2 regions of the Erwinia sp. AK-PDG3-5 genome follow, and region 1 is predicted to be linked to the other one. Evidence: predicted binding sites of a transcription regulator. Region 1 holds the regulator's gene; the other holds the start of a gene.
The links. The regulator PurR, encoded in region 1, represses purine synthesis genes. The targets are predictions, from matches to a motif close to CANGCAAACGTTTGCNTG.
Positions count from the first base shown of each region.

Region 1 (15,363 bases):
CACTCTTCCGAACAGATTGCTGCCTGGAAAGCGATTAACGCCGGTATCCATCAGGAAGGCGGCCACAGCGCAGTGCAGCTGTGGCACACCGGCCGTATTTCGCATACCAGCGTGCAGCCAGAAGGCAAAGCGCCGATCTCCTCTTCTGCTATCAATGCAGAAACCCGCACCTCGTTGCGTGATGAGCAAGGTCAGGCTATCCGTGAAGCGACGTCCACACCGCGTGCCCTTGAGCTGGATGAGATTGCGGGCGTCGTCGCTGATTTCCGCAAGGCGGTGGAGAATGCCCGTGAAGCCGATTTCGATCTGGTTGAACTGCACTCTGCGCACGGTTACTTAATCCACCAGTTCCTGTCCCCGGCCTCCAACCAGCGTAGCGATATCTATGGCGGCAGCGTTGAGAACCGCACCCGCTTTGCGCTGGAAGTGGTTGATGCCGCGATCGCAGGCTGGAGCGCGGATCGTATTGGTATCCGTATTTCTCCGCTGGGCCCATTCAACGGCCTGGACAACGGTGAAGATCAGGAAGCTGCAGCGCTGTATTACATCGCTGAACTGGCTAAACGTAACCTGGCCTATCTGCATATCTCCGAGCCAGACTGGGCCGGTGGCAAGCCTTACAGCGAAGCCTTCCGTAAAGCGATTCGCGCGGTGTATCCCGGCGTAATTGTTGGTGCAGGTGCCTACACGGCGGATAAAGCCGAAGAGCTGATCGAAAAAGGGCTGATTGATGCCGCTGCCTTTGGCCGCGTGTACATCGCTAACCCGGATCTGGTTGAACGTCTGCGTGAAAATGCCCCGCTGAACGATCCTCGCCCTGAGCTGTTCTACGGCGGCGGCGCGGAGGGTTATACCGACTACCCAACCCTCGCGGGCTGATACCCGATTGCGTGATAAACAGGCTGCGCTGAGCGCGGCCTTTTCTTTTATCACCGCAAGTTGATGAATTTCCCGGCAGACAAAGCCTTCTGATTACCCTGCGTGCAAATCGCCGCTATACTTATTTTTTCCCCGTTATCGGATGATGACGTTTTACACCAAGAGGATGTTATGCGCTTACTTCACACCATGCTTCGCGTTGGCGATCTGCAGCGTTCCGTTGATTTTTATACCAAAGTGCTGGGTATGCGCCTGCTGCGTACCAGTGAAAACACCGAATATAAATACACTCTGGCGTTTGTGGGTTACACCGATGAGAGCGAAGGCGCTGTTATTGAACTGACTTACAACTGGGGCGTAGACAGCTACAACCTGGGCGACGCTTACGGCCACGTCGCGCTGGGCGTTGATGATGTTGCAGCGACCTGCGATCGTATTCGCAATGATGGCGGTAATGTCACCCGTGAAGCTGGCCCGGTTAAAGGCGGCACCACCATCATCGCCTTTGTAGAAGATCCGGACGGCTACAAAATTGAACTGATTGAGAACAAGCACGCTGGCCACGGCCTGGGTGATTAATGTTCCGGGGTGCCATAATGGCACCCTTCTTCCCCCTTCCCCTGCTGCATCTCGTGGTGAAATTTGCCATAATGCGCGCTGCATTTTTTCGCCAATGAGATCCTGATGTCTGAATCGAACGAACTGAACGCCCTCAGCAGCCGTTTTCGCGGTTTTTATCCGGTAGTAATTGATGTGGAAACCGCCGGTTTTGATGCGAAGACCAACGCATTACTGGAAATAGCCGCCGTCACCCTGAAAATGGATGAGAATGGCTGGCTGGAGAAGGACGAAACGCTCCATTTCCACGTTGAGCCGTTTGAAGGTTCCATTCTGCAACCTGAAGCATTGGCTTTTAACGGTATCGATCCATCGAATCCGCTGCGCGGCGCGGTCAATGAATATGAAGCCCTGCATGCCATTTTCAAATTGGTGCGCAAGGGGATCAAGGATCACGGCTGCAATCGCGCCATTATGGTGGCCCACAATGCGACCTTCGACCTGAATTTTACCAATGCCGCAGCCGACCGTGCAGGATTAAAGCGCAACCCGTTCCATCCGTTCGTGACCTTCGATACGGCGGCACTGAGCGGACTGGTACTGGGGCAAACCGTGTTAGCTAAGGCCTGCGCCGCTGCGGGCATGGCCTTTGACAGCAGCCAGGCACACTCCGCGCTGTATGATACCGTGCAGACTGCCGACCTGTTCTGTGAACTGGTAAACCGCTGGAAACGCCTCGGTGGCTGGCCGCTGCCGATCGCAGAAGAAAGCTAGCCTGCTAACTTTCAGCCATACTCTGCTGACCTAATGTGGAGATGCTGAATGAAAACAATTGCTGTCGTTGCGCCCGGTGCCATGGGATCTGCCATTGCCGGGCTCCTCACCCACCATCATCTTGAAGTGCTGACCTTAATCGAAGGTCGTTCTCAGGCAACAGCTGAACGCGCTAAACAGGCTGGCATGAAACCGGTCAGTGCGGAGGCGTTGATGCGTGCTGATGTCATCCTCTCTATCGTACCTCCCGCCTCAGCCGTAACGCTGGCTGAGTTTCTGGCTCCGCTGTTGAGTGCTGCCCAGACCAAACCCCTTTATGTCGACTGCAATGCCATCGGTGAAGATACCCTGAAACGGGTTGCCGCAACGATTGCGCCTACCGGCGCGGGGTTTGTCGATGGCGCGATCATCGGTCTGCCGCCGGCGTCCCCTGGAGATGAAAGTCCGCAATTTTGGTTTGCGGGCGATCGGGCTGACTCTCTGGCGGAACTGGAGAGGTTCGGATTGCGGGTCAACATCATGCAGGCGCAGACTGGCGCGGCGTCGGCGTTAAAAATGTCCTACGCCGGGATCAATAAAGGCATCACCTTGCTGTCTGCACTGATGCTGATTAATGCCAGTCGGGTGGGCGCTGCCGGAGCACTGCTTGAGGAAATGGAGGCGAGCCAGCCTGCACTGCTGGCGCGTTTGCGCAAGGCTATTCCGGATATGTACAGCAAGGCCTGGCGCTGGGCGCCAGAAATGGAAGAGATTGCGACGTTAAATGCCCGCGAATTGCCCGGCGAGCCGCTTTTTCACGCCCTTGCCACCTTCTGCCGTCAGATGGCAGAGGATCAGCAACAAGGCGGAGATTTCACCGATCTGCTTAACGCTTTTCTGCAGCAGCAAAAATAAGCATAAAAAAAGGCAGGCGCTCATCACGCCTGCCTTTTCTGCTTCTGACGGGCTTATTCAGCGGCGTCAGAAGGGTATTTTTGCGCGGTATCTTTAATCAGCTGCTGCAGTTCGCCCTGCTGGTACATCTGAATAATAATGTCGCAACCGCCGACCAGTTCACCGTCAATCCACAGCTGTGGGAAGGTTGGCCAGTTGGCGTATTTAGGCAGCTCAGCACGAATTTCTGGGTTCAGCAGAATATCGACATAGGCAAAACGCTCGCCACAGGCTGAAAGTGCCTGAACGGCCTGGGCAGAGAAGCCACAGCTTGGCAGTTTTGGTGAGCCTTTCATGTACAGCAGAATCGGGTTTTCTGCTATCTGGCGCTCAATTTTTTCAATAGTACTCATAAATGGCTTCCTTAATCGGATACTTCATGTCTATTTATTGTAGCGACTCTGCGGGCCCGATGAAAACGACATTTTTTAACAGTTGGGTACGCCCTCAGAGCCACCAGCAGGCAGGCGATAGCGTTAAAATAACATTTTCCTATTGCTTTCGCTGAATTAATGCATGAGAAAAGCACAGGTTTTGCGCATATAAACAGCTGATTTGGCTAATTTTTACAGTTTTTACTTGCTCTGTATCATTGAAACAAAAAAGACCTTACCTTTTGTTAATGAGTTAGATTAGAATTGCAAAATGACGCTGCTGAAAGGCAGAACTCCCTGTTTCTGGCAAGCTGTGGCCTCTGGTCGTAGCACAAACTGTTAATGGTAACGATGCGTTTACTTATCACGCTCTTCATGCTGGCCTTTGCCCAGCTGTTTTTCAATATGGCGCACGCATCGCCACATGCCCCTATTAATGCAAATCATCATAAGGCAGATAGCAGCACGCCTGCCCGAGAGGATGAGCGACGTAAACGCCGACCGGTTAAAGCCAACAGCACAAAAAAAGTTAAAGAATCCACCAGCAAAAAATCTCGCTTAACCTCAGTACAGAAGTTGAAGCTTAAAAAGAAACCTTCGCTGCAAACCGCCTCTGTTGAGACTGCCCCGTTGCACTCCAGCAAATACAAAAAGAAAACCACCTTAAACGCCGGAAAAAAACGCTATGGCCGCCATCGTGGCAAGGTTGTCGATACTGCTGAAGAGCTGACGTCAGATTCTGTTTCTGCGCCATTAAAGTTAAGCAAAGCTCACCGCGCCCGTTATCAAAAAGCCCGTGAAACAGCGATGACCAAACTAATGGGCCAGTTAGGTAAACCTTACCAGTGGGGCGGAACGTCGCCTAAAACCGGCTTCGATTGCAGCGGCCTGGTGTGGTATGCCTACAAAGATTTAGTGAAGTTTAAAATCCCGCGCACGGCGAATGAGATGTATCACCTGCATGATGCGGCTTCGATAAAACGTGATGAGCTGGAGAAAGGCGATTTAGTCTTCTTCCGCATTAACGGGCGCGAGACGGCGGATCACGTTGGCGTGTATCTGGGTGGTGGGAAGTTTATTCAGTCGCCACGTACTGGCAAGGATATTCAGGTCAGCGCCCTGGCAGATGATTACTGGCAGCGCCACTATATTGGTGCCCGCCGGATGATGACGCCAAAAACCATTCGATAGCAGAAATACTCAGAGCCGATCGTCAGACCGGCCCTGTTTGCACTTAATGCATGATCGCGGTGAAGCTAAACGCCATAATCATCAACAGTGCGCAAACCGTGGTCAGTAACGAGAATTTCAGATCGGTATCCATTTTTAATCCTAAATAGCCCTACAGTTTATGATGCCATCAATTTTCCCATACTTGACGGTAAAAATCTCGTTTTCTCTGCCAAGCCTTGTTAGAATTCTTTTTTTGTTGCGCAACGGCCCGCACCTTAAGGTGTTTAGCGGTCTTTAATCAGCGCTTTTTCCTTCCTGACGACTCCGGACAGCAACTAAAAAACGACTTCAGACGTCAGGTTTTCGATCTCACCAGGCAAACGATTAACAACAGGCTTATCAAACAGTTAAGATAGGCGCAGGAGTAGTTATTTCATGGCAACAATTAAAGATGTGGCAAAGCAAGCCGGGGTGTCCACCACCACCGTCTCCCACGTCATCAACAAGACCCGTTTCGTTGCAGAAGAAACGCGGGAAGCCGTGTGGGCCGCTATTAAGGCGCTCCACTATTCACCCAGCGCGGTTGCCCGTAGTCTGAAAGTGAATCACACCAAAACCATCGGGCTGCTGGCTACCTCGAGCGAGGCGCCCTATTTCGCCGAAATTATTGAAGCCATTGAAAACCGCTGTTTTGCCAAAGGCTACACGCTGATCCTCGGTAACGCCCACAATGATCTTGCCAAGCAACAGGCCTATCTGTCGATGATGGCGCAGAAACGCGTCGATGGCCTGCTGGTGATGTGTTCCGAATACCCGGACGAGCTGATCACCATGCTGGAAGATAACCGCAATATTCCGATGGTGGTGATGGACTGGGGTAAATCGCGCGGTGACTTTACCGATACGGTAGAAGACAACGCCTTTGAAGGCGGTTATCTGGCTGGGCGTTATCTGATCGACCGTGGGCATCGAGATATTGGTGTCATCCCGGGTCAGATGGAGCGCAACACCGGCGGTGGCCGTCTTGCCGGATTTATGAAAGCGTTGTCTGAAGCGGGCATTACCCTGCGTGACGAGTGGCTGGTTCAGGGCAATTTCGAACCAGAATCAGGTCATCAGGCGATGCAGCAAATCCTCTCACAGAAGCAGCGTCCAACGGCGGTGTTCTGCGGTGGCGATGTGATGGCGATGGGCGCAATTTGTGCGGCTGATGAGATGGGCCTGCGCGTTCCGCAGGATATATCGGTGATCGGGTACGATAACGTGCGCAACGCCCGTTACTTCACACCGGCGCTGACCACGGTTCACCAGCCAAAAGAACAGTTGGGCGAAACCGCCTTCGATATGCTGTTGGATCGTATCACCAGCAAGCGTGAAGAACCGCAGACGATTGAAGTACATCCTACATTGATCGAACGCCGTTCGGTTGCCGATGGTCCCTTCCTGGATTATCGCCGCTAATCCCGCTTAGTGCTGAGGGAGAATTCTCCCTCGGCACACCCTGTTGGCTCAGGACTCTTCCTTCAGCCATTCACTGTTCAGCGTGTCACTGTCACCCAGATAATCCAGCAACCAGCTCAGCGCCGGTGAAGCCTGCTGCTCAGACCAGCTCACGCAGCACGGGCTGTCCGGAAATCCGCCTTCCAGCGTCAGTTCATGCAAAGCGCCCTTTTGCAGCAGGGGTTGCGCCAAATGGCCCGGCACCATCCCCACGCACAAGCCCGCCAGCAGGCAGTCAAACGCGCTTTCCCAGTCTGGCACCACCAGCCGCCGCTGATTATCCAGTGTCCACGTGGTGCGTTTCGGCAAGGCTCTTGAGGTATCTTCCAGCACCAGTGAAGGCCATTCGCCGATCGCCTCTTCACTGGTTTCTGCGTGCTGACGTGCCAGCGGATGATTCGAGGCGACTACACAGCGCCAGTTGAGCGCGCCCATATTGCGGAAGGCGAACCGGCCTCCTACCGGGATAGCCTGTGTCGCGCCGATGGCCACATCCACCCGCCCGTCGGCCAACGCATCCCAGACGCCGTTAAATACTTCTGCTGACAGATGCAGTTCCATATCCGGGAAGTGTCGATAAAAGTCGACTACCAGCTGCCGGGTGCGCTGAGATTTAACGATGCGATCGACGGCGATATTAATTTGCCCTCGCCAGCCGTTAGCGACCTGCTGGCACTGTCGCCGGGTGGCGAGCATTTTTTTGATGACACTACGCCCTTCCTGGATGAATACCCGTCCCGCATCGGTCAGCACCACATCGCGATGGCGACGCTCAAACAACGGCACGGCAAGCCATTCCTCCAGCTGCCGCACGGTATAACTGATGGCTGAGGGTACGCGATGGAGCTCTACGGCGGCTGCGGTAAAACTGCCGCTGCGGGCAACCGCATCAACCACTTCAAGGGAATGTTCTGACCACATAATCTGCCTGCAATATTTTTGAACGCAACCTGCAAATATTACCGTTTCACAAGCTGTATGGCACGCGATTACACTCTGCGGCGTTTCGTTCATCACAAATAAAGAGAAAAAGAATGCCTTCGAAAGGATTTATTGTTTACCTGGCGCTGTTAAGCGTGGCAGGTTTCCTCGCTACCGATATGTACCTGCCTGCCTTTGGTGCCATGCAACAAGACCTGCAAACCGATGCCGGGATCATCAGTGCCAGCCTCAGCCTGTTCCTGGCGGGTTTTGCCATCGCCCAGCTGTTTTGGGGTCCATTGTCGGATCGTATTGGCCGTAAGCCTGTACTGTTGATGGGTCTGAGTCTGTTCGCCGTCAGTTGTGGCGCGATGTGGTGGGTAAATTCTGCTGCTGCCCTGCTGGCGTTGCGCTTTGTGCAAGCGGTGGGGATTTGTGCCGCTGCCGTCAGCTGGCAGGCACTGGTTGTCGACCGCTATTCCGCCAGCCAGGCAAACCGCGTATTCGCCTCGATCATGCCGTTAGTGGCACTCTCGCCTGCGCTCGCGCCGTTACTGGGCGCCTGGTTACTCAACCATTTCAGCTGGCGCGCCATTTTTGTCGCCCTGCTGTTGGTCGCAGTGGTGCTGCTGATTTCCACCTTGTTCCTCGCGCCAACGGTGAAGAAGCCGGTGGTGGATGGCGTGAAGAAAATGGGCTTTTTCAGCCTGTTAAAATCGCCGGTTTACAGCGGTAACGTGCTGATTTATGCCGCCTGTTCAGCCAGCTTCTTCGCCTGGCTGACCGGGTCGCCCTTCATTCTTGGCGCTCTGGGCATGTCTCCCGGTGACATTGGGCTGAGCTACGTGCCTCAGACGCTGGCCTTTTTGATTGGCGGCTTTGGCTGCCGTACGTTGCTGAAACACACTGAAGGCCGCTCCCTGCTGCCCTGGTTGCTGGCAATCTATTCCCTCAGTATTGTGGCTTTCTTTATCGCCGCGCAGATTGAAGATCCGTCTATGGTGGCGTTATTGCTGCCGTTCTGCGGTATGGCGTTAGCAAACGGTGCGATTTATCCGATTGTCGTGTCGAATGCCCTCTTACCTTTCCCGCAATCGAGTGGTAAAGCCGCTGCCCTGCAGAACACGCTGCAACTGGGTTTGTGCTGTATCGCCAGTCTGATTGTTTCCACATTTATCAGCACATCGCTGTTCACCACCTCGCTGGTGATGATCTCAACTGTTGTTCTGGCAGGAATCGGCTATATTTTACAACGGGCGAAGGCGGAAAAGCTGGCTCTGGCGGACGCACACAGCGGTCGCTAACAGCTTGATTCCAATTGGTTAGCACCCTAACAATAAACAATTGAATATTGCCTGGCGTGAGCATATACTCATTTCAGGCAACACAAAATAACAAGTTCGTCGCAATTTTTTGAGTCCTGACAGGGTGGTCAAGGTGTTATCCCGCGCGGCATTCGTTGCGCAACTCTGCAGGCACTATTCTTAACAATCCTCTGTAACGCCGGATATCAGGCGTACGGTTTATCCGTGCGTGTTCTCAAATCCTGTAGAAATTGTCTATTCTATTTCTCAGGTTTCAATCACACAGGGTGATGGAGAAGCTATGAGTTCATCGTGTATAGAAGAAGTGAGCCTGGTCGAGGATCATTGGTATCGAATCGTCCAGGAAATGCTACGCAATGCGGATATTGAGGTCAACGGCACACGCCCCTGGGATATCCAGATTAAAAATCCGGAGTTCTTCAAGCGCGTGATGCAAGAGGGCTCACTGGGATTGGGCGAAAGTTATATGGATGGCTGGTGGGAATGCGAAAATCTGGATATGTTTTTCCATCGCGTTCTGGTCGCTAAACTCGATCAACAACTCCCCCACCACTTTAAAGATACGCTCAGAATAGCTGCCGCCAGATTAACCAATCTGCAATCACGAAAACGCGCCTGGATTGTTGGTAAAGAACATTACGATCTGGGTAACGATCTGTTCTCACTGATGCTTGATGATCATATGCAATATTCCTGTGGCTACTGGAAAGAAGCGCAAACGCTGGAAGAAGCACAGAGTGCTAAATTAAAAATGATCTGCGATAAACTGCAATTAGCACCGGGCATGTCACTGCTGGATATTGGTTGTGGTTGGGGCGGACTGGCTGAATATGCCGCCAAAAATTACGGTGTCAGCGTATTTGGCGTAACGATCTCTGCTGAACAGCAGAAAATGGCCCAGCAGCGATGTGAAGGGCTGGATGTCACTATTCTGTTGCAAGATTACCGCGATTTAAACCAGCAGTTTGACCGCATATCTTCCGTAGGCATGTTTGAACATGTTGGACCTAAAAACTACGCCACCTATTTTGACGTGGTAAACCGCAATCTGAAACCTGACGGTATTTTCCTGCTCCACACCATAGGTGCCAATAAGACCAATGAACATGTTGATCCCTGGATCAATAAGTACATTTTCCCCAATGGCTGTCTGCCTTCAGTACGCCACATCTCTGAAGCGCACGAGCCGCATTTCGTTATGGAAGACTGGCACAACTTTGGTCAGGACTATGACACCACTCTGATGGCATGGCACGAGCGGTTCCTCGCGGCCTGGCCCCAGCTGGCAGAAAAATACGGTGAGCGTTTTAAACGGATGTTCGTCTATTACCTGAATGCCTGTGCCGGCGCTTTCCGCGCCCGCGATATTCAACTGTGGCAGGTGGTCTTTACCCATGGGGTTGAGGGCGGTTTACGCGTCCCGCATTAAGATCGCTCAAAAAAAAGGCTGACAAGATGAATTGTCAGCCTTTTTTTATTTTATGGGTTACTCATCAAGCTCTGAGGCTGCCGCAGCAAGCAGAGCCGCTTCACGTTGAGCCAGTACCCGTTCGACGGTTTCGACAATCGCCTGGGTATGAGGATCGATTTCAATATTCACCCGATCACCCAGACGTTTCGCGCCCAGCGTGGTTCTCGCCAGCGTTTCAGGAATAAGGTGGACACAGAATTTAGTTTTAGTCACTTCACCCACAGTCAGACTGATCCCTTCAATGCCAATAAAGCCTTTATGAAGGATATATTTCATCTGCTGAGCGTCCTGCGGCTTAAACCAGATTTCGCGATTATTCTCAGAGGTAATAATTTTGCTGATTTCTGCGGTGGTCATAATGTGCCCGGACATCAAATGACCGCCAATTTCATCGCTGAATTTTGCCGCACGTTCAACGTTAATCGTATCGCCGACGTTAAGGTCGCCAAGATTCGTAATACGCAATGTCTCTTTCACTAAATCAAAACTGACGCGATCGCCCTGCACTTCAGTTACCGTCAGGCAGCAGCCATTGTGAGAAACAGATGCGCCCAACTCCAGACCCGGCAACAATTCAGCCGGTAAGCGGACGATATGCGTACGGAAATTAGGTTTCTCTTCAATTGCCAGCACCTCTGCGGTGCCCTGCACAATACCGGTAAACATAGTCATGGCCTCAATAATTGAATTCTTGCACTAGTTTGCCCTGGCTAAGTGAGAAAACCAAATGCAACCGGATGATTTAACGTGACATGAAGAGCTATTCTTAACGCGAATCATTGGCTATTTCCTCTGCGATCATTACACTGTGCGGCCTGCCCTGCTGATAATTCGCTAAAATAACGTTTTTTGCCTTCGCAGAGCCCCTTCCTCCCGCTAATTCAATAGGTGTATAAGTGCAGAAGTACCTGACAGAGGCGCGTCAATTATTAGCGCTGGCAATCCCGGTGATCCTTGCGCAAGTTGCGCAAACCGCAATGGGTTTTGTTGATACCATTATGGCCGGCGCAGTGAGCGCCACGGATATGGCCGCCGTCGCCGTGGGCACGTCTATCTGGTTGCCTACCATTCTCTTCGGCCATGGTCTGTTACTGTCACTTACGCCTGTTGTTGCGCAATTTAACGGCTCCGGCCGACGCGATCGCGTGGCTTATCAGGTTCGCCAGGCTTACTGGCTGGCTGGCGTGGTCGCCATCGTGATCATGGTGGTGCTGTATAACGCCGGATTTGTTATCCGTTCGATGAAGAATATCGACCCGAAAATGGCGGAGATTGCTGTCGGCTATCTGCATGCGCTGCTATGGGGCGCGCCGGGCTATCTGTTCTTCCAGGTCATGCGCAATCAGTGCGAAGGGTTATCTAAAACCAAACCTGGCATGGTGATGGGCTTTATTGGTCTGCTGGTGAATATCCCGGTTAACTATATCTTCATTTATGGTCATTTCGGCATGCCGGCTCTCGGCGGCGTGGGCTGTGGCGTGGCAACGGCTTCGGTCTACTGGGTGATGTTTATCGCCATGAAGTATTGGGTCAGCCGCGCGCGCTCCATGCGTGATATCCGTCTGACCGATCGCTTCACCCGTCCCGATCATGCGGTTCTATGGCGCCTGTTCAAGCTCGGCCTGCCGGTGGCACTGGCGCTGTTCTTCGAAGTGACGCTGTTTGCCGTGGTTGCCCTGCTGGTTTCACCCATGGGCATCGTCAAAGTGGCGGGCCATCAGATCGCGCTGAACTTCAGTTCGCTGATGTTCGTGCTGCCGCTTTCGCTGGGTGTCGCGACCACCATCCGGGTGGGATTCCGCCTGGGGCAGGGCTCGACGGAAGCAGCCCGGGTTTCCGCCTGGACCGCGCAGGCGGTGGGCGTGTCGCTCGCCTTGATAACCGCGCTTTTCACCATCACCTTCCGTGAACATATAGCGCAGCTCTATACCGATAACCCAGAGGTGATCACCCTTGCCGCTCATCTGATGCTGCTGGCAGCGATTTATCAGTTCTCCGACTCAATTCAGGTGATTGGTAGCGGTATTTTGCGCGGTTATAAGGACACCCGTTCGATCTTCTTCATCACCTTCATTGCCTACTGGATACTGGGCTTACCGTGCGGATATGTTTTGGCGATGACCGACTGGGTAGTGCCAGGCATGGGGCCTGCGGGTTTCTGGATCGGTTTTATTATCGGCCTGACCTCTGCAGCAGTGATGATGGTGTGGCGGATGAGGCGTCTGCAACAACAGCCAGCAGCGGTGATTCTGGCGCGCGCAGCACATTAATTTTTCGGCAATTTTCTGCCGGTGATGTTCAAAATTGCTGCGCTTCGCACAGTTGCGCAGCAGTCGTGAAGAAAAAAGCAGATTTCCGCTTGCCAGTCGTTGAGGCTGTCGTTAATATTCGTCCCCGCTGTTACCAAGACAGCAATCAGTGCGTTCTTAGCTCAGTTGGTTAGAGCACCACCTTGACATGGTGGGGGTCGGAGGTTCGAGTCCTCTAGAACGCACCACAGTGCGTCCGTAGCTCAGTTGGTTAGAGCACTACCTTGACATGGTAGGGGTCGGTGGTTCGAGTCCACTCGGACGCACCATTAGTTTCGCGTTCTTAGCTCAGTTGGTTAGAGCACTACCTTGACATGGTAGGGGTCGGAGGTTCGAGTCCTCTAGAACGCACCATCTTGCCTTACTCTGCGTTAAATCCTAAAAACACCCGTCTCCTTTTTTGCGCAACAAGCTGATCTATCGCAACCTTTGCCACACTCCCTGCTGCTTTTTGATTGGTTTTCGCCAACTTAACTACTATAATGTGCAACGTTGTTTCACTTGAATGGTTTCAGCGTATGGTTGACCCTATAGCAAAAACGATAGCATGTTGCGCAACGCACTCTTGCGCGCGCGCTGAAACCGCGTCTCAACTTCCCCTGCACGCTTTACCACAGTCACCTATTCTTATTTTGTATCGCAGTTCGCCTTTCAGGCACGAATTCTTAGCCGGCGCTTTCCAGCTCCCGGGATCTCGCTTTTCTCATCCATCACAACTTAATAGATAACTCGTCATGAAAAAGACTAAGATCGTTTGTACTATCGGTCCAAAAACCGAATCCGAAGAAATGTTGACCAACCTGCTTGATGCAGGCATGAACGTAATGCGCCTTAATTTCTCCCACGGTGATTACGATGAACACGGTAAACGTATCTCAAATCTGCGTGCCGTGATGAGTAACACTGGACATCAGGCGGCTATCCTTTTGGATACCAAAGGCCCTGAAATCCGCACCATGAAACTGGAAGGCGGCAACGATGCCTCGTTGAAAGCCGGCCAGACCTTTACCTTCACCACTGACCAGTCAGTGATTGGTAATGATTCTCGCGTCGCAGTGACTTATGCAGGCTTCACCGCCGATCTGAAAATCGGTAACACCGTGCTGGTTGATGACGGCCTGATTGGTATGGAAGTGACTGAAGTCACCGAAACCACTGTGGTCTGTAAAGTGCTGAACAACGGTGACCTGGGCGAAAACAAAGGCGTTAACCTGCCGGGCGTTTCTATCCAGCTGCCTGCACTGGCTGAAAAAGACAAACGCGATCTGATCTTTGGTTGCGAGCAAGGCGTGGACTTCGTGGCCGCGTCCTTTATCCGTAAGCGTTCAGACGTGCTGGAAATTCGTGAGCACCTGAAGGCACACGGCGGCGAGCACATTCAGATCATCTCTAAAATCGAAAACCAGGAAGGCCTGAACAACTTCGACGAGATCCTCGAAGCGTCTGACGGCATCATGGTTGCTCGTGGTGACCTGGGCGTTGAAATCCCGGTTGAAGAAGTGATCTTCGCGCAGAAGATGATGATCAAGAAATGTAACCGCGCCCGCAAAGTGGTGATCACCGCGACGCAGATGTTGGATTCAATGATCAAAAACCCACGCCCTACCCGTGCGGAAGCTGGCGACGTGGCGAACGCCATCCTGGACGGGACTGACGCCGTCATGCTGTCTGGTGAAAGTGCTAAGGGTAAGTACCCGCTGGAATCAGTGACCATTATGGCCACTATCTGCGAGCGTACTGACCGCGTGATGAAGAGCCGTATCGACTCTCAGCATGACAACCGCAAAATGCGCATCACCGAAGCGGTATGCCGTGGCGCCGTTGAAACCGCGCAGAACCTGGAAGCGCCAATCATCGTGGTTGCGACCGAAGGCGGTAAATCAGCCAAGTCAGTGCGTAAGTACTTCCCGAACGCCACTATCCTTGCGTTGACCACTAACGAGCAGACGGCTCGTCAGCTGCTGTTGAGCAAAGGTATCATCACTTCTGTGGTGAAAGAGATCGCCTCTACTGACGATTTCTACCGTTTAGGTAAAGAAGCCGCGCTGGCTAGCGGCTACGGTGTGAAGGGTGATGTGGTAGTCATGGTTTCTGGTGCGTTAGTACCAAGCGGAACTACCAATACTGCCTCTGTGCACGTGCTGTAATAGAAGATTACGCCTTGTAGATAAAAAGCGCCCCGAGAGGCGCTTTTTTTACAACTTGTGTTAAGGCCTTTCATAAAACTTCCATTTGAAATTAACCGTTCGAATAGAAAAATCTTAAGATGTGTCCGATTAAAGTAGCCTGTTTTAGCTAATTTTTTTGCATAAAACTGGAAAGACGGTGCATCTTTGAGCGAACGATCAAATTTAAGCACGTTCTCATCAAAAATTTATTCTCATTAGAAAATACTTTGTGTAATACTTGTAACGCTACATGGAGATTAACTCAATCTAGAGGGTATAAATAATGAATCGTACTAAACTGGTACTGGGCGCGGTAATCCTGGGTTCAACTTTGCTGGCTGGCTGTTCAAGCAACGCTAAAATCGATCAGCTGTCTACCGACGTGCAGACTCTGAACGCTAAAGTTGACCAGCTGAGCAACGACGTGAACGCAATGCGTTCTGACGTTCAGGCTGCTAAAGACGACGCAGCTCGCGCTAACCAGCGTCTGGACAACCAGGCTCACTCTTACCGTAAGTAAGAGTTCTGGTTTGAAAATGGCGCACATTGTGCGCCATTTTTTTTGGCTTTTTCTCAGCTTCCCTGCCAATCACTTTTTCACTTGCCTTCCTGATATCCTGCCCTCCCCGACAATGGCATGCTAAACGCACCACAATCAATTCTGCGGGGTTTCGCCCTGAGCCTGACTCACAGTTGCCGGTTCCGCCTTCGCATGCTCAGAATCGCTCTGCTGCATAATGGCAGGCATGGTCGTATCTGGGGTCACCGCTTCACCCTGACTCACCAGCACCGGCATGCCTGAACGGCGCGCCAACACCTCTTTAATCACCTCAGCATCGCTGTGCTCGCTTTTAACGAACTTTTTGCCCGTAGCATTAAGTGGCAGCGGCATGGTCTGCGGATCGTCCTTATCGCTGTGTGAGAGCGGCTGATGGACCTCCAGATAGCGTTTGCCATCCGGTTCAACGGCATACTTCA
Region 1 is NZ_CM165967.1:2,688,487-2,703,849, forward strand. Features, by position in the region: gene nemA (N-ethylmaleimide reductase) at 1-879, shown strand, start outside; gene gloA (lactoylglutathione lyase) at 1,051-1,458, shown strand; gene rnt (ribonuclease T) at 1,564-2,211, shown strand; gene AC1UKS_RS12355 (NAD(P)-dependent oxidoreductase) at 2,260-3,105, shown strand; gene AC1UKS_RS12360 (Grx4 family monothiol glutaredoxin) at 3,159-3,497, opposite strand; gene AC1UKS_RS12365 (C40 family peptidase) at 3,870-4,709, shown strand; gene cydH (cytochrome bd-I oxidase subunit CydH) at 4,753-4,842, opposite strand; gene purR (HTH-type transcriptional repressor PurR) at 5,127-6,152, shown strand; gene punR (DNA-binding transcriptional activator PunR) at 6,201-7,112, opposite strand; gene punC (purine nucleoside transporter PunC) at 7,226-8,416, shown strand; gene cfa (cyclopropane fatty acyl phospholipid synthase) at 8,718-9,866, shown strand; gene AC1UKS_RS12395 (riboflavin synthase subunit alpha) at 9,924-10,574, opposite strand; gene AC1UKS_RS12400 (MATE family efflux transporter) at 10,805-12,178, shown strand; tRNA gene AC1UKS_RS12405 (tRNA-Val) at 12,329-12,405, shown strand; tRNA gene AC1UKS_RS12410 (tRNA-Val) at 12,410-12,486, shown strand; tRNA gene AC1UKS_RS12415 (tRNA-Val) at 12,495-12,571, shown strand; gene pykF (pyruvate kinase PykF) at 12,952-14,364, shown strand; gene AC1UKS_RS12425 (major outer membrane lipoprotein) at 14,669-14,905, shown strand; gene AC1UKS_RS12430 (L,D-transpeptidase family protein) at 15,041-15,363, opposite strand, start outside.

Region 2 (15,363 bases), 1.4 Mb from region 1:
AGGCCATCTATGTGGATACCCCCGGCCTGCATATGGAAGAGAAGCGGGCGATCAACCGTCTGATGAACCGTGCAGCCAGCAGCTCCATCGGCGATGTTGAGCTGGTGATTTTTGTGGTTGAAGGCACCCGCTGGACAGCGGATGACGAGATGGTGGTCAACAAGCTGAGAGACAACCGCGTACCGGTTCTTCTGGCGATCAATAAAGTTGATAACATCACTGACAAGAGCATTCTGCTGCCCCATATGCAGTTTCTTAGCCAGCAGATGGACTTTATGGACGTGGTACCAATCTCTGCCGAAAGCGGCAAGAATGTTGATACTATCGCCAGTATCGTGCGTAAGCGTCTGCCGGAAGCGGTACACCACTTCCCGGAAGATTACGTTACCGACCGCTCGCAGCGCTTTATGGCATCAGAAATCATCCGTGAAAAACTGATGCGTTTCCTCGGTGCTGAGCTGCCGTATTCGGTGACCGTTGAGATTGAGCAGTTTGTTACTAACGCCCGCGGCGGTTATGACATTAATGGCCTGATTCTGGTTGAGCGTGAAGGCCAGAAGAAGATGGTTATTGGTAATAAAGGTACCAAGATCAAAACCATTGGTATCGAAGCGCGTAAAGACATGGAAGAGATGTTCGAGCAAAAAGTGCATCTTGAACTGTGGGTGAAAGTGAAGTCAGGCTGGGCGGATGACGAGCGTGCTCTTCGTAGCCTGGGCTACACCGACGACCTTTGATCCCTATGGAAGGCTGGCAGCGCGCATTCGTCCTGCATGGACGTCCCTACAGCGAAACCAGCCTTCTGCTCGACCTGTTTTCTGAGAATTACGGCCGTATTCGGGTGCTGGCCAAAGGCGCCCGAGGCAAACGTTCCAGCCTGAAAGGGGCACTACAACCTTTCACTCCCTTACTGGTCCGTTGGGGCGGGCGCGGCGAAGTTAAAACGCTTCGTGGCGCTGAGCCCATCTCCCTTGCTTTGCCTCTTTCTGGTCTGACTCTCTACTGCGGCCTGTACGTTAACGAGCTGTTGTCACGGGTACTGGAGCAGGAAACCGCGTTTACCGAACTCTTCTTCGATTATCTCTATTGTCTTCAGGCACTGGCTGCGGTCACAGGCTCACCCGAACCGGCACTCCGGCGCTTTGAGCTGGCCATGCTGGGTCACCTGGGCTATGGCGTTGACTTCATGCATTGTGCCGGCAGCGGGGAAGAAGTGGCCGATGGAATGACCTATACCTATCGCGCGGAGAAAGGCTTTATCGCCAGCCTGGTGATGGGCAATAACACCTTTACCGGTCGTCAGCTGCGCGCGCTGGAAGAGCGGTCATTCCCGGATATCGATACCTTACGGGCGGCGAAACGCTTTACCCGCATCGCGCTGAAGCCCTATCTTGGCGGAAAGCCACTCAAAAGCCAGGAGCTGTTCCGTCAGTTTGTGCCGAAAAAACGCGCAGACGTGCTGCCGGACGAAGAGTAAAGCCATCAGGCCGTTCCGGTCAGCGTGCCGAACGTTGTACACTGCTTCACTCATTGCAAAAATTCCGAGGATTGTCATGGCTGAGTTGTTGTTAGGCGTCAATATCGATCACGTTGCAACCGTGCGTAATGCGCGTGGCACAAACTATCCGGATCCGGTGCAGGCAGCATTCGTCTCCGAGCAGGCAGGTGCCGACGGCATCACCGTGCATCTGCGTGAGGATCGCCGCCACATTACCGATCGCGATGTACGTATTCTGCGTCAAACCATCCAGACCCGCATGAATCTTGAAATGGCCGTCACCGACGAGATGGTGGATATCGCCTGCGAAATCAAACCGCATTTCTGCTGCCTGGTCCCCGAGAAGCGTGAAGAAGTCACCACCGAAGGCGGTCTGGACGTGGCCGGTCAGCTGGAGAAAGTCACCTATGCGGTGACGCGTCTCGCTGAAGCCGGGATCCTGGTGTCGCTGTTTATCGATGCGGATCATCGCCAGATTGATGCCGCTATGGCATCCGGCGCGCCGTACATTGAAATTCATACCGGTGCGTATGCGGAAGCCGAAGAAGGGCGCGAGCGTCACGCAGAATTTATCCGCATCAAAGATGCTGCAGCCTATGCCGCGGGCAAAGGGCTGAAGGTCAATGCGGGTCACGGTCTGACCTATCACAATGTCCAGCCTATCGCCGCGCTGCCGCAGATGCATGAGCTGAACATCGGCCACGCGATCATCGGCCGTGCGGTAATGAGTGGTCTGGCGGACGCGGTGAAAGAGATGAAAGCGCTGATGCGGGAAGCGCGTCGCTAATGGCTATTCTGGGCCTCGGCACCGATATCGTGGAGATCGCACGCATTGAAGGGGTGATTTCCCGTTCCGGCGACCGGCTGGCAAAACGCGTGCTGAGTGACAATGAGTGGGCACAATATCAGGCTCATCAGCAGCCGGTGCGTTTTCTGGCCAAGCGGTTTGCGGTGAAAGAGGCGGCAGCAAAAGCCTTTGGCACCGGGATCCGTGGTGGACTGGCCTTCAACCAGTTTGAAGTGTACAACGACGAATTGGGTAAGCCGGGACTGCGTTTCTTCCTGCAGGCGCAGGAAGTGGCGAAAAAGCTGGGCGTGGCGCATGTCCACGTCACGCTGGCTGACGAAAGGCATTATGCCTGCGCGACGGTCATTATCGAAAATTGAGTATCAGGCCGGGTCGAGCACAGCTTGTCCGGCTGCTTCGTTTATCCCCCGTGATGCAACACCACAAATTTCTCCCACAGCAGCTCATTGCTTTCACGATGCGCAGGATCGGTGATGATGGTATTCACGATAGGGCAGACTTGCTGGCAGGTTGGCGTGTCGTAATGACCCACGCACTCGGTACAGCGATCGGCATCAATCTGGTAGATGCTGTCACCCATCGAAATGGCCTGGTTGGGGCACTCTGGCTCGCACATGTCACAGTTAATGCATTTCTTTGTGATAAGCAGCGCCATAAGTCTCTCAATCAGTAACAGGATAAAGTGCGCGGGTATTATACGCCGCTGATGTCATCAGACCAGCTTTTTCACCAGCGCTTCGCTATGGCGGATATGGCTGGAGGCTCTTTCGGGATCGCGCTGCACCAGCGCCATAAACAGCAGATCGGTCAGCGTCAGCTGGGCGGTGGTTGAAGAGATGGCGGCGCTACGGGTGGTTTGTTCTTCCGCCACAGTATACAGGCAATGCGTCGCGCACTGTTGTAAGGTATTCGGCGTGAAACCGGTAAAGGCCAGCACATTGGCCCCTGCCCGCTGCGCTTCCTGCGCGGCCAGGTTAATCTCACGCCGCTCGCCGGTATAAGAGATCGCTAACAGCAGATCGCCGGGATTCAACGCCTGCACGCTGGCCAGCAGAGCATGCATATCCTGTTCTGCCACCGCGTTAATGCCGATTTTCATCAGCTTCCAGGAGAAGTCCTTCGCCACCAGGCCTGAAGCCCCAATGCCCACCAACACAATGCGGTTGGCGCTGCGGATCAGCCGCAGTGTCTCCAGCAGCATCTCTTCACTGTTGATATCAAGGGTGGCGCGGATCGCGGACTGCTTTTCGGTCAGCAACTTTTCGCCGACCAGTTTTAGCGGGTCATCGCTGAGAATCAGGTTGTGCACGGTGATGGCATCTTTATCTGCCAGCGATTCGCTGAGCGCCAGCTTCAGTGCGGGGAAGCCTTTGTATCCAAGCTTTTGCGCAAACTTCACCACGCTCGACTGGCTGACGCCCGACTCTTCCGCCAGCTTCTGCGAGCTGAGATGACGTGCACGATCCGGCTGCGACAGCAGAAAATCGGCCAGTCGCCGTTCGTTCATGGCCAGGGACGGATACAGCTGGCGAATACGCAGCAGGGAACTCATCGGTCTACCTCTAAATAAAAATGCCAACAGCTTGAATTCTATGGACAGATAATAGCTTGCTGTACGATAAGCGGTAAGTTTATCGGCACATTTAGCACAATCCATGATTAAAATTAGGTAATTTCTGTTTGGTAGTGAATATAATATTCAAAATTTACTCTATTTTTAAGAATTAAAAATTCATAAGTGAGGAAACATGGATCTTGGCGCACTGGTTTCAGAAACGCGTAACCCTGAGACGATGGATTTGGACAACCTGTCCACGCTTGAGATGGTCACAAAGTTTAATCAACAGGATGCCACCGTGGCCGAGGCGGTGCGGCTGACCTTGCCGGACGTGGCCAAAGCGGTGGATGCTGCGGCGGCATCCTTATCGGCGGGTGGGCGGCTAATTTATCTGGGGGCCGGCACCAGCGGGCGTCTGGGCGTGTTGGATGCGTCTGAATGCCCGCCAACCTTTGGTGTCCCGCACGGTCTGGTGGTCGGACTGATTGCCGGCGGCCCGGGTGCGTTGCTGAAAGCGGTAGAAGGTGCGGAAGACAATGCGCAGCTGGGCGTCAGCGATCTGCAGGCGCTTGAGCTAAAGCCGCAAGATATGGTGGTCGGCATTGCCGCATCCGGCCGCACACCGTATGTGATTGGCGCATTGCGATACGCGCGCCAGCTGGGCTGCCATACCGCAGCGGTCTCCTGCAATCCCGCGTCACCGATCGCCCATGAAGCCGAAATTGCCATTTCCCCGGTGGTGGGCCCGGAAGCCCTGACCGGATCGACGCGTCTGAAATCGGGCACCGCGCAGAAGCTGGTGCTCAACATGATTTCAACCGGCGCGATGGTGCGGATTGGCAAGGTGTACCAGAATCTGATGGTGGACATGCAGGCGACCAACATCAAGCTGGTGGATCGCGCCTGCCGCATGGTGTGTCAGGCCACCGGCTGCTCAGCTGAAGAGGCGGAAACGGCCCTGAAGCAAACCCAGTACGAGGTAAAAACCGCCATTCTGATGGTGCTGAGCGGCGTCGCGGCTGACCAGGCCAAAAGTTTGTTAATCAGGCATAAAGGATTCCTGCGCGCAGCGCTTCAGGACAGGGGATAGGCGATGGATAAGGCGATGACGCTGGCTGGCTACCTGTTGCAGGGGATCGGCGGGGAGGAGAACATCACCCGGCTGGAAAACTGCATGACAAGGGTACGTATCGAAGTGAATGACGATGCGCGTCTGGATCTGACACGACTACGTCAGCTCGAAGGCGTGAAGGGATACGTCAAGCAGGGAAGCCAGCATCAGTTCATCGTCGGGCCTGGCGCCGCTGCAAAGGTGGTGGAGGCGATGCGCAGTCTGATGGCTTCCGCGCCGTCTCAACCGCAGGCGATCGATCGGACCAAGGTGCAGGTGAAGCAAAAATATAAAGCGCCGATGAGCGATGCACTGCGCCAGCTGGCCAACGTTTTTATCCCGCTTATTCCGGCATTCATCGCCTCCGGCCTGATAACCGGCATCATCAACATTCTTAAACGCCCGGATATCGTCGGAGATTTTGCCCCTCATTATCCCAATATGTTAGGTCTGGCGGCGATTTTCGGCAGCACCATTTTCACCATCATGAACATTCTGGTTGGGGTCAATACCGCAAGGGTGTTTGGCGGTTCGATCGCCCTCGGCGGGGTGATGGCGGGGATACTGTCCAGTCCGGCGCTGGCGCAAATCAGTTTATTTGGTGAAAGTCTGCAACCGGGCCGGGGTGGGGTTATTGCCGTGCTGCTGGTGGTTGTGCTGATGTGCTGGATTGAAAAAAGGCTGCGGCAGTGGCTGCCAGAAGCACTGGAGCTGATCCTTAACCCACTTCTGACTACACTTATCACGGCAACGCTGGCGATTGTGGCTTTACAGCCGCTTGGCGGGATTATGTCAGATGCAATTGCGCACGGCGCAACCCTGGCCATCGATCGCGGTGGCATGCTGGTCGGCGCGATCCTGGCCGGTACCTTCCTGCCGTTGGTGTTAACCGGTTTGCATCAGGGCATGGTGCCGATTCATGTCGAGCTGGTTCAGGCGCATGGCTACAACGCGCTGCTGCCAATTCTGGCAATGGCCGGGGTAGGGCAAGTGGGCGCTTCACTGGCGGTATTGCTGAAAACCCGCAATGCGCGGCTGAAAAAGCTGGTGAAGGGGGCGCTTCCGGTGGGGATTTTGGGTATTGGCGAGCCGTTAATCTTCGGCGTCACGCTCCCTTTAGGCCGGCCATTTATTGCCGCCTGTCTGGGCGGTGCGGTCGGCGGCGCAGTGATCGGCTATGCCAAGGTGGCGACGTTGATTACTTTTGGTATTTCGGGTCTGCCGCTGGCGCTCACTATCATCTCTGGTAAGGTAATGCTCTATCTCGCAGGGTGGCTTGCCGCGGTAATCTGCGGTTTTCTCTTTGCCTGGTTTATGGGATTCAATGACCCTGAGGAGTAATTTTTGATAACTGGTCAGGAACGACGCGTGGTGTTCTTTGATTTGGACGGCACGCTGCATCAGCAGGATATGTTCGGCACCTTTATGCGCTATTTACTGAAGCGCCAGCCGTTGAACCTGCTATTGGTGGTGCCGTTGCTGCCGGTGATTGGCGCCGGTTTACTGATCAAGGGCCGGGCGGCACGCTGGCCGATGAGTCTGCTGCTGTGGTCGATCACCTTTGGCCACAGTGAGGAAAGCCTGACGGCGAAGGAAAATGCCTTTGCGCAGTGGTTCCGTCAGCGCGTCACGGCCTTCCCGGTGGTTCAGCAACGGCTGACGGACTATCTGAACAGCTCGGATGCGGACGTCTGGTTAATCACCGGTTCACCGCAACGGCTGGTGGAGCAGGTCTATTTTGACTCGGCTTTCTTGCCGAAGGTAAAGCTGATCGCCAGCCAGATGAGCCGCGGTTTCGGTGGCCGGGTGCTGTCGATGCGCTGCCTGGGGCATGAAAAAGTGGCCCGGCTGGAAGAGAAGATCGGCACGCCGTTGCAGCTGTACAGCGGCTACAGCGACAGTAAGCAGGATAACCCGCTGCTGTTCTTCTGCCAGCACCGCTGGCGCGTAACGCCGCAGGGCGAGCTGCAACAGCTTGAGTAAAACAGGTATACTGTGCCGCGTTTTTTAGCTGGAGACTCAGGTGAGCGACAAAGTAAGCGATGAATTCTGGATGCGCCATGCTCTGATGCTGGCGCGTCGTGCCTGGGAAGAGGGTGAAGTGCCGGTCGGTGCGGTGTTAGTTCAGGGCGATAAGCTGATTGGCGAAGGCTGGAATCGCCCGATTGGCCACCATGATCCCACTGCGCATGCCGAGATTATGGCGCTGCGTCAGGGGGGGAAAGTGCTGGAAAACTACCGGCTGCTGGACACCACGCTGTACGTCACGCTGGAGCCCTGCGTGATGTGCGCCGGCGCGATGGTGCATGGACGGATCGGCAGGCTGGTGTTTGGCGCAAGGGATGAGAAAACCGGCGCAGCAGGGTCCCTGATCGACGTGTTGGGCCACGCAGGCATGAATCATCAGGTTAAGGTGGAAGAGGGGATGCTGGCGGAAGAGTGCGCGGGCATGCTGAGTGATTTCTTCCGTCACCGTCGCGCAGAAAAAAAGGCACTGCGCCTGCAACAACGCGAGCAGACTGCCGAAGACGACTAGTGCGTTGCGGCGTGTCGCCCCTGATTGCCGTTAGTTCAGCGCAATTTTAGGGGCCACAGCCGGATAGCCTTCCCCCATCTCGGCTTCATAAGCCGCCTGCTGTGCCAGCTTCCGCTCCTGATCCTGCAAATAGCCCACCAGGCTTATCTGATACAGCCGGATGTTTTCCACGTAGTTATAGGCTTCCTGACCACGGGCATAGCCATAGTTGGTCTGACTGTAATAGCGTTTCTGGCTCAGCATCGGCAAACGCAGCTTCACATCTGCCCAGCTATCCGGATTTCCCTTCTGTTTTTCCGTCAGCTTACGGGCATCCAGCATATGGGCATAACCCATGTTATAGGCCGCCAGCGCAAACCAAATCTTCTCGTCGTCAGGGATGGTTTGCGGCACTTTTTCCATCATTCGCACCAGATATTCACTGCCGCCACGGATGCTTTGCTCGGGATCGGTGCGGTCACTGACGTTCAGGCTTTCAGCCGTGTTGCGGGTCAGCATCATCATGCCGCGCACGCCGGTCGGGGAGGTTGCCTGAGGATTCCAGTGCGACTCCTGATAGGAAATCGCCGCCAGTAAACGCCAGTCGATCTCGCTGGCGTACTTTTGAAACAGCGGGCGGATATCCGGCAGCGTGCCATCAATGGCGCGCAGGAAGGTGCGGGTATCGACATAATCGAAGGTCCCCACATGGCCGAGGTACTTCTCATCCAGACGGGCCATCGCGCCTTCTTCACCCATCTGGTTAAAGTAGTCGAGCATCGCCGCGTTCAGGCTGTCGTCCTGATCGCGCTGCATATACCAGGTAATCGGCTCTTCATCGGTAATATCAAAGGCGACCGCCAGCTGCGGATGGATGCGCTGTAGCAGGGCGATCGACACGGAATCCCCCACCGTGTAATCCAGTTTGCCATCGGCTACCGCTTCCAGCAGGGTGTTCGGGCTCTGATCGGTCGAAATCGCCCAATCCAGATCGGGATACTGATTCTGTTTGATTCCGCGCAGGGTGGAAAGGTAGGCAGAGTCGGAGGCGACGGTGAGTCGGCCATGCAGCTCACCGAGGTTTTTTGGGCGTGGCTTACCCATCCGGTAAACCAGTTGCTGGGATACGGAGTAATAAGTGGGGCCAGTACGAAAGCGCGATTGACGTTCGCCGCTGTAAATTAATCCTGCGGCCAGCACGTCAGCTTTATCATCTTCCAGGTCGTCAAACAGATCACTGAGGTTTTGCCGGACGGTGATCTGCAGCTTCACGCCCAGATAATCAGCGAAGCGTTTCGCCAGCTCATAGTCCATTCCGGCTGGGGCTTTATTAATGGTGTAGTAAGTCAGCGGGGAAGTTAACGTGCTCACACGCAAAACTCCCCGTGATTTTATCTGCTCTATCTGGTCCTGTTGACCCCCGTACCAAGGGATCGATGGCCACAGTGCCAACGCAAGCAGCACGGTAACCAGGCCGATGAAAAGATAATTAATTTTCAGGCGTTTCAAATGGTTATCTCTCGATTGCTCTCAGGTTCTGTCTGTAACGGCAGTATTTGATGTCTATAATTGTTCCTGAGCGTGGGGCATTTTGCGCAACTCGGTGCCCCTGCGCAACTGAATTCAACCTGAATTGTGTGAATTTCAGCCAATTCCCTGGTGCGATTTATTCTGCGCAAACGGTTTCGTAACCGGTGGGGATTCTCTATAATACCGCCCGCTTTCCCTGTTGCGCCCAAAGAAGCGTCGCCCGGCGCTTCGAAGACGAGAGATCTTTGATGATGGAAATTCTGCGTGGTTCGCCCGCTCTGTCGGCATTTCGTATTACTAAATTGCTGGCCCGCTTTCAGGACGCTCACCTGCCGGTGAGTGACATTTACGCTGAGTACGTCCATTTTGCTGACGTCAGCACGCCTCTGGCTGCTGATGAAAAAGCCCGTTTACAGCGCCTGCTGAAGTACGGTCCCTCTCTCGCGGAACATACGCCGGAAGGGCGCCTGATCCTGGTGACACCACGTCCGGGAACCATTTCGCCGTGGTCGTCTAAAGCGACCGACATCGCGCACAACTGCGATCTGCCTCAGGTGCTTCGTCTGGAGCGCGGTCTGGCTTTCTATGTTAAGGCCCCACAGCTGACCGACGCCCAGTGGTCGTTGCTGGCTGCGTTGCTGCATGACCGCATGATGGAAGTGGTCCTCAGCGATTTGAACCAGGCTGAACAGCTGTTTGCTCATCACCAGCCTGCTCCGCTGCAAAGCGTCGACGTGCTGGGTGAAGGCCGTGACGCGCTGGATAAAGCCAACCGTAAGCTGGGTCTGGCGCTGGCCGATGATGAAATTGACTACCTGCTGGCGGCCTTTGAAAAACTCGGGCGCAACCCGAACGACATCGAGCTGTATATGTTTGCCCAGGCGAACTCCGAGCACTGTCGTCATAAAATCTTCAACGCTGACTGGATTATCGACGGCGAGCAGCAGCCTAAATCGCTGTTCAAGATGATCAAAAACACCATGGAGAAGACCCCGGACCACGTGCTGTCTGCCTATAAAGACAACGCCGCGGTGATGGAAGGTTCTCAGGTGGGCCGTTTCTATGCGGACGCAGAAAAAGGGCAGTACGACTTCCATCAGGAAGAAGCGCATATTCTGATGAAAGTTGAAACCCATAACCACCCGACGGCGATTTCGCCATGGCCGGGTGCGGCAACCGGTTCAGGCGGTGAAATCCGTGATGAAGGCGCAACCGGACGTGGCGCGAAACCGAAAGCGGGTCTGGTTGGCTTCTCGGTCTCTAACCTGCGTATTCCTGGTTTTGAACAGCCGTGGGAAGAAGACTTCGGCAAACCTGACCGCATCGTCACTGCGCTGGATATCATGACCGAAGGTCCACTGGGCGGCGCGGCATTCAATAACGAATTTGGTCGTCCTGCGCTGAATGGCTACTTCCGTACCTATGAAGAGCAGGTCAACAGCCATAACGGCGTGGAGCTGCGCGGTTACCACAAGCCAATCATGCTGGCCGGCGGTATCGGTAACATCCGTGCTGACCATGTGCAGAAAGGCGAAATCACCGTCGGTGCCAAGCTGATCGTGCTGGGTGGCCCGGCGATGAACATTGGTTTGGGCGGCGGTGCAGCCTCTTCAATGGCTTCCGGCCAGTCTGATGCCGATCTGGATTTTGCTTCGGTACAGCGCGACAACCCCGAAATGGAGCGTCGTTGCCAGGAAGTGATCGACCGCTGTTGGCAGCTGGGTGAAGACAACCCGATTCTGTTTATCCACGATGTGGGTGCAGGCGGTCTTTCTAACGCGATGCCTGAACTGGTCAGCGACGGCGAGCGCGGCGGTCGCTTCAACCTGCGTGACATTCTTAACGACGAACCGGGTATGACCCCGCTGGAAGTCTGGTGTAACGAGTCCCAGGAACGCTACGTGATGGCGGTTGCGCCAGAGAAGCTGGAACTGTTTGCCGAGCTTTGTAAGCGTGAACGTGCGCCATTCGCGGTGATCGGCGAAGCCACCGAAGAGATGCATCTGTCTCTGGAAGACAGCCACTTCGATAACAAGCCTATCGATATGCCGCTGGACGTGCTGCTGGGTAAAACCCCGAAAATGACCCGCGATGTCACCACGCTGAAAGCGCAGGGTGAGCCGCTGGTCCGCGACAGCATAACGGTTGCGGATGCGGTAAACCGTGTTCTGCACCTGCCTGCGGTCGCTGAGAAGACCTTCCTGGTGACCATCGGCGACCGTTCGGTTACCGGTATGGTTGCGCGCGATCAGATGGTAGGTCCATGGCAGATCCCGGTGGCGAACTGTGCGGTCACCACGGCCAGCCTGGACAGCTATTACGGTGAAGCGATGGCGCTGGGCGAACGTGCGCCGGTTGCCCTGCTGGACTTTGCCGCATCTGGTCGTCTGGCGGTGGGTGAAGCGTTGACCAACATTGCCGCCACGCAGATTGGTTCGCTGAAGCGCATCAAGCTTTCGGCTAACTGGATGGCCGCAGCCGGTCACCCGGGCGAAGATGCCGGTTTATATGAAGCGGTGAAAGCGGTTGGCGAAGAACTTTGTCCGGCGCTGGGCATTACTATCCCGGTGGGCAAAGACTCCATGTCGATGAAAACCCGCTGGCAGCACGGCACCGAACAGCGTGAAATGACCTCACCGATGTCGCTGGTGATCACCGCGTTTGCCCGCGTGGAAGACGTGCGCCGCACCGTAACGCCTCAGCTGCAGCCGCAGCAGGATAACGCGCTGCTGTTGATCGACCTCGGCAAAGGCGTCAATGCGCTGGGCGCCACGGCGCTGTCACAGGTTTATCGTCAGCTGGGCGATAAGCCGGCAGACGTGCGTGACGCGCAGCAGCTGGCAGGCTTCTTCAACGCCATGCAGGTGCTGGTGGCGGATGGCAAACTGCTGGCTTACCACGACCGTTCTGACGGTGGTTTGCTGGTTACGCTGGCTGAAATGGCCTTTACCGGTCACTGCGGTGTTGAAGCGGATATCGCTGCGCTGGGTAAAGATTCACTGGCCGCGTTGTTCAACGAAGAGCTGGGTGCCGTGATTCAGGTGGCTGCGGCAGACCGTGCTCAGGTTGAGCAGGTGTTTGCTCAACACGGTCTGGCTGACTGTGTGCACGTCCTTGGCAAGGCTGTTCAGGGCGATCGTTTCGTGCTCACCTCTGGCGACTCTGCGGTGTACAGCGAAAGCCGCACCACGCTGCGTACCTGGTGGGCAGAAACCACCTGGCAGATGCAGCGTCTGCGTGATAACCCGGCCTGTGCCGATCAGGAACACGACGCCAAGAAAAACGACCAGGATCCAGGCCTGAACGTGGCGCTGACCTTTAAGCCAGAAGAAGATATCGCCGCGCCATACATCGCGACCGGTGCGCGTCCGAAAGTTGCCGTGCTGCGTGAGCAGGGCGTTAACTCCCACGTTGAAATGGCGGCCGCGTTCCACCGCGCCGGTTTTGATGCGGTTGACGTGCACATGAGTGACCTGCTGGCAGGACGCCGTGGTCTGGAAGCATTCCAGACGTTGGTTGCCTGTGGCGGCTTCTCTTATGGTGACGTGCTGGGCGCAGGCGAAGGTTGGGCGAAGTCGATTTTGTTCAACTCCCGCGTGCGTGATGAGTTCGAAACCTTCTTCCACCGTCCGCAAACGCTGGCACTGGGCGTCTGTAACGGGTGTCAGATGATGTCGAACCTGCGCGAACTGGTGCCGGGAAGCGAAGCCTGGCCGCGCTTTGTGCGCAACCAGTCCGAGCGTTTTGAAGCCCGTTTCAGCCTGGTGGAAGTGGCGGCAAGCCCATCACTGATGCTGGAAGGCATGGTGGGTTCGCGTATGCCAATCGCGGTATCGCACGGTGAAGGCTTCGTGGAAGTGCGTGATGATGCGCATCTGGCGATGCTGGAGCACAAAGGTCTGGTGGCATTACGCTTCGTTGACCACTTCGGTAAGGTGACTCAGCAGTACCCGGCGAACCCGAACGGTTCACCAAACGGTATTACCGCGGTGACCAACGAAAGCGGTCGCGTGACCATCATGATGCCGCACCCGGAACGTGTGTTCCGTACGGTGAGCAACTCATGGCACCCGGAAGAGTGGGGCGAAGACAGCCCGTGGATGCGGATCTTCCGCAACGCGCGTAAACAACTCGGCTAAGCCGGGTTACAGGGCAACCCTCCGGGGTTGCCCTTTTACGTTCTGCCCACCTGTTGCAAAATTGCGACAGTGGCCTGCTCGTACTGTCGCCAATAAGTGACATCTAAGGTATTGATTTATATCACTCACTGAGTTTTATCCGAATACCGTTTCTATTCAGCGACAGTTTCTTTTGACCATCAGGTCCGGAACGCGCTGACTCCTCTTACCCCGAATTTATATTTGTCATACAAATCATTGCGTTAATAATTAATTATAGAGTTGGCACGACTATTGCTTTTATATCTGCAGTGGCTCATTCACCTGGTTACGACAGCCCTGCGAAAGCGGTCAAGCGCTTCATAACAACCCGAATGACGCACAATACGGTGCCTGCCGTCCACCAAACCGATACAGTCCACTTTGTGGCTCTATCAAGCTTCGGACGCAACGTTGAGTTAGGCACCACCTAATTTTCTGTGATGACGATGTCCTCACAGCGTGAATGGCAGATTCTTTGAATCTGCCATTTTTCGTTTTGGATCCAGGGCTTTCTTCCCACGCGTCACTCAGCTAGCATCGTTGCAGCGTGCAAAATGAGAAACTCTTGTGAAAAAATGGCGTTTATTTCCCCGTTCCCTTCGTCAACTGGTATTAATGGCCTTTCTGCTGGTGCTGCTGCCTTTGCTGGTGCTGGCATGGCAGGCATGGGAAAGCCTGTCTGCGCTGAGCGAAAGGGCAGCGGATACCAACCGCACTACGCTGACCGACGTTCGTCGTAGCGAAGCGATGGCGCGAACCGCCCTGGAACTGGAGCGTAGCTATCGCCAGTACTGCGTGCTGGACGATCCGATGCTCGCCAACCTTTATCAAATCCAGCGCACTAAATACGCGCAGATGCTTGACGCTCAATCCTCCGTGCTGCCCGACAGCCGGATTGCCACCACGCTGCACAACGCCCTTGGCCTGCTGGTAAAAATCAGCTGCGATAACAGTAATCCAGTGACGGCCGCTTCCGACGCGCTGGAGGCATTCTCGACGGCGAATGCGCAGCTGGTTCAGTCGACGCGTGAAGTGGTTTTCTCGCGCGGTTTACAACTTCAGCGCGAAATTGCCGAACGCGGCCAGTATTTCGGCTGGCAGGCGCTGATATTGTTCTTACTGAGCCTTGGACTGGTGCTGCTGTTTACCCGAATGATTATCGGTCCGGTCAAGGCGGTTGAGAGAATGATTAACCGGCTGGGCGAGGGCAGACAGCTCAGCCACAACCTGGCGTATAAAGGCCCGCGTGAATTGCGATCGTTAGGGCAACGGATCCTCTGGCTGAGCGAACGGCTTGCGTGGCTGGAATCCCAGCGCCATGAGTTTTTGCGTCATATTTCTCATGAGCTTAAAACCCCTCTGGCCAGTATGCGTGAAGGCACCGCGCTGTTAGCGGACGAAGTGGTGGGCACCCTAACGCCAGACCAGCAGGAGGTTGTCAGCATCCTCGACCAAAGCAGTCGCCACCTGCAGCGGCTGATAGAACAGCTGCTGGACTATAACCGCAAGCTGTCTGAAGCCCCGGTGGCGATGGGCGAGGTGCAGCTGGATCCGTTGATCAACGGCATCGTCAGTTCGCATAGCCTGACCGCCAGAGCTAAAATGATGCAGACTGAGGTGACGCTACCGGTTGCGGCCTGTCGCGCCGACGCCACGCTGCTGGCGCGGGCCATCGATAATCTTTATTCGAATGCGATACATTACGGCGGAGAATCCGGTACCATCTGGATCCGCAGCCGCCAGCAGGGGCGCAAGGTGCTGATCGAGGTAGCGAATACCGGCAGCACCATCCCTGAGGGTGAAAGAAAAATGATCTTTGAGCCTTTCTTCCAGGGCAACCAGCAGCGCAAAGGCGCCGTAAAGGGCAGCGGACTTGGGCTGAGCATCGCCAGGGACTGTATCCATCGCCTGCAGGGCGATCTGCAACTGGTTAACAGTGAAGCGGAAGAAGTCTGTTTTCGTATCGAACTTAACGCCATCGTCGGGAATGCCCAATAATGAGAACCCTCCCTGTTTCCGCTGCGGTCGCCATCGCTATGCTGTTGGCGGCATGCAGCAGTAAAGCCCCCGATCCGGCCATGACCATCAACGGTAAACCGCTGACCGAACCCGAAATCAAAATCGTTAATTTCCAGCTGATTGACTGCAACCGCTTATGGGACATCGACAGTGACACGGCGCTG
Region 2 is NZ_CM165967.1:1,247,124-1,262,486, forward strand. Features, by position in the region: gene era (GTPase Era) at 1-737, shown strand, start outside; gene recO (DNA repair protein RecO) at 743-1,477, shown strand; gene pdxJ (pyridoxine 5'-phosphate synthase) at 1,554-2,285, shown strand; gene acpS (holo-ACP synthase) at 2,285-2,665, shown strand; gene AC1UKS_RS05750 (YfhL family 4Fe-4S dicluster ferredoxin) at 2,707-2,961, opposite strand; gene AC1UKS_RS05755 (MurR/RpiR family transcriptional regulator) at 3,019-3,858, opposite strand; gene murQ (N-acetylmuramic acid 6-phosphate etherase) at 4,055-4,954, shown strand; gene AC1UKS_RS05765 (PTS transporter subunit EIIC) at 4,958-6,316, shown strand; gene yfhb (phosphatidylglycerophosphatase C) at 6,320-6,958, shown strand; gene tadA (tRNA adenosine(34) deaminase TadA) at 7,029-7,511, shown strand; gene mltF (membrane-bound lytic murein transglycosylase MltF) at 7,542-8,999, opposite strand; gene purL (phosphoribosylformylglycinamidine synthase) at 9,269-13,159, shown strand; gene AC1UKS_RS05790 (sensor histidine kinase) at 13,748-15,178, shown strand; gene qseG (two-component system QseEF-associated lipoprotein QseG) at 15,178-15,363, shown strand, end outside.
Region 2: purL (phosphoribosylformylglycinamidine synthase) is a predicted target of PurR. The motif match lies at 9,163-9,180, and genes of this name have one in related genera.